Linked DNA regions of Azoarcus sp. KH32C. The protein of the gene in region 2 binds, or shares a complex with, the protein of the main gene of each other region. Links are inferred from orthologs where the notes say so. Each region holds a gene or a part of one and is shown on either strand. Other genes may lie near its edges. The genes, in order: accB and accD.

What was found.
Region 1: the proteins of accD (region 2) and accB are in contact, whole or in part, in a solved structure (PDB 8UXZ), measured with the Escherichia coli proteins. The link is inferred for Azoarcus sp. KH32C from one-to-one orthologs.

Annotation. Positions count from the first base shown.
Region 1 is NC_020516.1:4,154,237-4,157,312, reverse strand. What follows is about bases 115-2,872. They hold accB (acetyl-CoA carboxylase biotin carboxyl carrier protein), read right to left. Parts: upstream 1,840-2,872; coding sequence 1,390-1,839; downstream 115-1,389. Other genes in these bases: AZKH_RS18555 (TlpA disulfide reductase family protein), read right to left, coding at 2,442-2,872; aroQ (type II 3-dehydroquinate dehydratase), read right to left, coding at 1,893-2,384; accC (acetyl-CoA carboxylase biotin carboxylase subunit), read right to left, coding at 115-1,382. Also shown: prmA (50S ribosomal protein L11 methyltransferase), read right to left, coding at 1-5; more of accC, read right to left, coding at 21-114; more of AZKH_RS18555, read right to left, coding at 2,873-2,987; AZKH_RS18550 (hypothetical protein), read right to left, coding at 2,984-3,076. UniProt on the Escherichia coli protein: This protein is a component of the acetyl coenzyme A carboxylase complex; first, biotin carboxylase catalyzes the carboxylation of the carrier protein and then the transcarboxylase transfers the carboxyl group to form malonyl-CoA.
Region 2 is NC_020516.1:3,481,311-3,484,578, reverse strand. The notes cover bases 319-3,268. They hold accD (acetyl-CoA carboxylase, carboxyltransferase subunit beta), read left to right. Parts: upstream 319-1,333; coding sequence 1,334-2,203; downstream 2,204-3,268. Other genes in these bases: folC (bifunctional tetrahydrofolate synthase/dihydrofolate synthase), read left to right, coding at 2,221-3,268; trpA (tryptophan synthase subunit alpha), read left to right, coding at 522-1,337; trpB (tryptophan synthase subunit beta), read left to right, coding at 319-480. In the rest of the region: more of trpB, read left to right, coding at 1-318.

The DNA.
Region 1 (3,076 bases), 670 kb from region 2 along the record:
CACATGTCCGTTCCGTTCGATCAGGTCTTTTTCACTTCGTTGCGGTCGGCCAGCTTGTGTTCCAGGTAATGGATGCTGGTGCCGCCTTCGATGAAGCGCGCGTCGAGCATCAGTTCCTGATGCAGCGCGATGTTGGTCTTGATGCCTTCGACCGCCATTTCGGACAGTGCGATCCGCATGCGCCGCAGCGCCTGCTCGCGCGTGTCGCCGTAGGCGATCAGCTTGCCGATCATCGAGTCGTAATGCGGCGGGATCATGTAGCCGTTGTACACGTGCGAATCGACGCGGATGCCGGGGCCGCCGGGCACGTGCCAATTCGTGATGCGGCCCGGGCAGGGCGTGAACTTGAACGGGTCTTCGGCGTTGATGCGGCATTCGATCGCGTGGCCGCGGAAGGCGATATCCTTCTGGCCGAACCACAGCTTCTCGTTGGCCGCGATGCGGATTTGGGCCTGCACGATGTCGATGCCGGTAATCAGTTCGGTGACCGGGTGCTCGACCTGCACGCGCGTGTTCATCTCGATGAAGTAGAACTCGCCGTTCTCGAACAGGAACTCGAAGGTGCCCGCGCCGCGGTAGCCGATCTTGCGGCAGGCTTCGGCGCAGCGTTCGCCGACCTTGGCGATCGTCTTGCGGTCGATGCCGGGCGCAGGGGCTTCCTCGATCACCTTCTGGTGGCGGCGCTGCATCGAGCAGTCGCGCTCGCCGAGGTAAACCGCGTTGCCGTGCTCGTCGGCGAGCACCTGGATTTCTACGTGGCGAGGGTTCTCGAGGAACTTCTCCATGTACACGACGGGGTTGCCGAACGCCGCCTGCGCTTCCGCGCGCGTCGTCGCAACGGCATTGAGCAGCGCCGCCTCGGTGTGCACGACGCGCATGCCGCGCCCGCCGCCGCCGCCCGCCGCCTTGATGATCACCGGGTAGCCGATGCCGCGTGCGATCTTGATGATCGCCTTCGGGTCGTCCGGCAGTGCGCCGTCGGAACCGGGCACGCAGGGAACGCCGGTCGCCTTCATCGCGTCCTTGGCGCTGACCTTGTCGCCCATCAGGCGGATGGTGTCGGGACGCGGGCCGATGAAGACGAATCCGGATTGTTCGACGCGCTCGGCGAAATCGGCGTTTTCAGAGAGGAAGCCGTAGCCGGGGTGAATCGCTTCGGCGTCGGTGACTTCGGCGGCCGAAATGATGGCGGGCACGTTGAGGTAGCTCAGGCCGGACGCCGCCGGGCCGATACAGACCGACTCGTCGGCGAGCTTGACGTATTTCGCCTCGGTGTCGGCTTCCGAATGGACTGCGACCGTGCGGATGCCGAGCTCGCGGCATGCGCGCAGTACGCGCAGGGCGATTTCGCCGCGGTTCGCGATCAGGATTTTTTCAAACATGGGCGGATCAGCCGATTACGAACAGCGGCTGGCCGTATTCGACCGGCTGGCCGTTCTCGACCAGGATCGCCTTTACGGTGCCGGCGAATTCGGACTCGATCTCGTTCATCAGCTTCATCGCTTCGATGATGCACAGACGGTCACCGATGGCCACGCTCTGGCCGACATCGACGAGCGGGGCTGCGCCGGGAGCGGTTGCGCGATAGAAGGTGCCGACCATCGGCGACTTGACGACATGTCCCTCGGGCAGGGCGTCGGCCGCAGGGGCCGTGGCGGCAGGTGCGGCGGCCGGGGCAGCAGCGACGGCGGCGGGGGCCGGCGCCAGATAGGCTGCGGCGGTGGGGGCCGCGATGTGCTTGGCAATGCGAACCTTCTCTTCGCCTTCGGTCACTTCGAGTTCGGAGATGCCCGATTCCTGGACGAGGTCGATGAGTTTCTTCAGCTTGCGCAGATCCATTGTGGTTCTCCAGACGGCCGGCGCCGCGAGGGCGCTGCCAGAGGGTTGTTTTTTCAGGTTTTCCGCAGCTGGGTCAGGGCGAATTCGAGAGCGGCCATGTAGCCGTATGCGCCCAGCCCGCAGATCACGCCGCTGGCGCGATCGGAAAAATAGGAGTGATGCCGGAAGGCTTCCCGCGCGTGGATGTTCGACAGATGCACTTCCACGTAGGGAATCGCCACGGCGGCAAGCGCGTCACGCAGCGCGACGCTGGTGTGCGTATAGCCAGCCGGGTTGATGATGATGTAGCTGACGCCTTCGACGGCGGCAGCCTGGACGCGATCGATCAGCTGCCCTTCGTGGTTGCTTTGGAAGCTTTCCACCACCACGCCGTCGGCGCGGCCGCGCGCATCCATTGCGGAATGGATGTCGGCGAGCGTAGTGCGCCCGTAAACCTCGGGTTCTCGGGTGCCTAGAAGGTTCAGATTGGGGCCGTGCAGGACCAGGATACGGGTCTGCGGCGGGGGTGCCGATTCTGAAGATTTGCTGCGTTTTGAGCGCGTCATGTCGGCAAGTTTGCCGCAATTGGCTGCAATTTGTCCAGAAAAAAGGCACTGCAGCGCTCAGGGTCTGTCGAGCAGTGCGCGGATTTTGCCTGCTAGTTCGTCGGCGTTCAAGGTACCCAGCTTCACAAATCGCAGCGCCCCGCCTTGGTCCAAGATTGCTGTGAATGGCAGTGCGCGAGCTGTGTTGCCGAGCGGAACGGTGAGGTTCACGATTTCCGGCGAGCCTATCAGCAACGGATATGGAATTTGGGTGTTGCTTACAAAATGCCGCACATTTTCGATGCGGTCGATACTGATGCCGACGAACTGCACCGGCTGGTCGGCATGGCGGCGGGCGACCTCGGAGAATTCGGGCAGTTCGCGCAGGCAAGGTGGGCACCAGGTCGCCCAGAAATTCACGACAAGCACCTTGCCGCGCCATTGCCCAAGCGCTTGCGGGCGATTGTCCGTGTCCGGCAGGGTCAGGGCCAGGATGGGCGCCCCTTGCTCGGCCGTCACCGCAGGCACGTCGTCGGATCGCAGGCGGTGTTGCATCCAATACCCGGCGAGCGCCGAGAGTGCCGCGACGGCGACGACAAGGAGCGCGGTGCCCGGGCGCTTCATTCTTGCGCGAGGTTCGCTGCTTCGGCGGCTGCGCGCTCGTCGGCGGCAAGCAGGGCTTCAACGGCCGGTAGGCGGGCCCGTTCGCCATG
Region 2 (3,268 bases):
AACGCCATGGGGATCTTCTATCCCTACATCGACATTGCCGGCGTGCGCCTCGTCGGCGTCGAGGCGGCCGGCGAAGGTGTCGAGACCGGTCATCATGCGGCCAGCCTGACGGCCGGTCGGCCGGGCGTGCTTCACGGCAACCGCACCTATCTGCTGCAGGATGACGACGGCCAGATCATCGAGACGCATTCGATTTCCGCCGGTCTCGACTATCCGGGCGTCGGTCCCGAGCATGCGTGGCTGAAGGACAGCGAACGGGCCGAATACGTTGGGGTGACCGATGCCGAGGCGCTGAAGGCGTTCCACGATCTGTGCCGCCTGGAAGGCATCATCCCGGCGCTGGAGTCGTCCCACGCGCTGGCCTATGCGGCAAAGCTTGCGCCGACCTTGCCTCGCGACAAGGTTCTGCTGGTCAATCTGTCCGGTCGTGGCGACAAGGACATGCATACGGTCGCCGAGCGTTCCGGCATCCAGTTCTGATTTCCGCGGGCCGCTGCGGCCCGCGCCTGTGCGAAATCCCTATGTCAAGAATCCAGTCAGTATTTCAGCGTTTGCAGGCCAACGGGCGGCGGGCGCTGATTCCGTTCATCACCGCCGGAGATCCGGCGCCCGATTTGACCCTGCCCTTGATGCAGGCACTCGTCGAAGGGGGGGCGGACATCATCGAGCTTGGCGTGCCGTTTTCGGATCCGATGGCCGATGGGCCGACCATCCAGCGCGCATCGGAGCGCGCCCTGGCGAATGGCATGAACCTCCGCAAAGTGCTCGAGGTTGTGAGCGCATTCCGGGGTGGGAACCAGGTGACGCCGGTCGTCTTGATGGGATACGCCAACCCGATTGAGGCGATGGGCGTCGAGCGTTTCGTCGAAGCTGCCCGCGACGCGGGAGTCGACGGCGTGCTCGTTGTCGACTATCCGCCGGAGGAGTGCGAGGCGTTCTCGGCGGCAGTGCGAAAGGCTGGACTCGATCCGATCTTCCTGCTGGCCCCGACCTCGACCGAGCAGCGTTTCGACGACGTTGCCCGCGCTGGCAGTGGCTACATCTACTACGTGTCGCTGAAGGGGGTGACCGGCTCGGCGGCGCTCGACTTTGACGAGGTGGCGGCACGTCTGCCGCACATCCGTGCCCGGGTAGGGATGCCGGTCGGCGTCGGGTTTGGAATCCGGGATGCCGAATCGGCACGCCGGATTGGCGAGGTGGCCGATGCGGTGGTGATCGGCAGTCGGATCATCGAAGAAATCGAAAAAAGTCCGCGGGACCAGGCGGTTGAAAACGTGCGCTCGTTCGTGAGCGGTATCCGTTCCGCACTCGATCAGATTCAGGGAGCGCCGCGATGAGTTGGCTTCAGAAACTTCTGCCGCCCAAGATCAAGCGGGCGGAATCCGCAGCACGCAAGTCCATTCCGGAAGGCCTGTGGAGCAAGTGTCCCGCCTGTGAGGCGGTGCTTTATCGTTCCGATCTTGAAAGCAATCAGAGCGTTTGCCCCAAGTGTGGTCACCATCAGCGCCTGCGCGCGCGGGCACGCCTCGATCTTCTGCTCGATGCCGAGGGGCGCTTCGAAATCGGGAACGAGGTGCTTCCGGTCGATCCGCTCAAGTTCAAGGATTCGCGCCGCTATACCGAACGCCTCTCCACCGCGATCGACGACACGGGCGAAGCCGACGCGATGGTCGTCATGCAAGGTTCCATCCTTACCGTGCCGGTGGTGGTCGCGTGTTTCGAGTTCGAATTTCTCGGCGGCTCCATGGGCTCCGTCGTCGGCGAACGCTTCGTGCGGGGGGCGAAAGCCGCATTGGAGCAACGCCTGCCTTTCATCTGCATCACGGCAACGGGTGGAGCACGGATGCAGGAAGGTTTGTTCTCGCTGATGCAGATGGCGAAGACGACCGCGGTCCTGACGCAACTGACGCAGCGCAAGCTGCCTTTCCTGACGATCCTTACCGATCCGACGATGGGGGGAGTGTCCGCGAGCTTTGCGTTCATGGGCGACGTAGTGATCGCCGAGCCGGGCGCGCTGATCGGCTTTGCCGGGCCGCGCGTGATCGAGCAGACCGTGCGTGAAACGCTGCCTGAGGGCTTCCAGCGATCCGAGTTTCTGCTCGAGAAGGGGGCGATCGACATGATCGTCGATCGGCGCGAAATGCGCGCGAAGCTGGCTCAGGTTCTTACGCTGCTGACGCGGCAGCCTGCGATCGGCGTCTGATCTTTTCATCGCGTCACATGGAATTTCCTGATACGTTGAGCGGTTGGCTCGAACTGCTTGAAAGCAGGCATGCGCAGTTCATCCAGCTCGGTTTGGAGCGCGTCCTGCAAGTGCGGGATGCACTCAAGTCAGTCAGCGACGCCGTGGTCATCACGGTCGGCGGGACGAACGGCAAGGGGTCGACCTGCGCAATGCTCGAGGCGATCCTGCTGGCTGCCGGCTACCGCGTCGGCTGCTATACATCCCCGCATCTCGTGCGCTACAACGAACGCGTCCGCATCAATGGGGTGGAACTGTCCGACGAGCGTCTTGTTGAGGGCTTCGCCGCGGTCGAGGCTGTGCGCGGGGCGGTGCCGCTGACCTATTTCGAACATGGTACGCTCGCGGCGTGGCATTGCTTCTGTCGGGAACCGCTTGACGTACTGATTCTCGAGGTTGGCCTTGGCGGACGGCTCGACGCCGTCAATGCGATCGATCCCGACTGCGCAATCGTCACCGGTGTGGCTATGGATCACATGGACTACCTCGGAGATACGCGCGAGAAGATCGGTTTCGAGAAGGCGGGGATCTTTCGATCGGAGCGTCCCGCGATCTGTTCGGACCCGCTGCCGCCAGCGTCGCTGGTCGCCCACGCGCGCGAGATCCGGGCCGACTTGCGCCTTGTCACCGAGGATTTCGGGTTCTCCGGCGATCGGACGCAGTGGGTCTGGTGGAGCCGGAGCGGAACGCGTCGTGGCGGTCTCGCGTATCCGGCCTTGCGCGGTGCCAACCAATTGCTGAATGCATCGGCTGTAATGATGGCCCTGGAGACTCTCCGCAATCGGATTCCGGTGTCGATGCAGGCGGTGCGCCAGGGGATGATGCTCGTCGAACTCCCCGGGCGGTTCCAGGTTCTCCCCGGAAAGCCGTCGGTAGTTCTTGATGTCGCCCACAACCCTCAGGCCGCCGGCGTGCTGTCCGAAAACCTCTCGAACATGGGATTCTTCCCTGAGACGTGGGCGGTGTTGGGGATGCTCGCAGACAAGGATGTGGAAGGCGTCGTTCGTTTGATCCAGGATCGTGTCG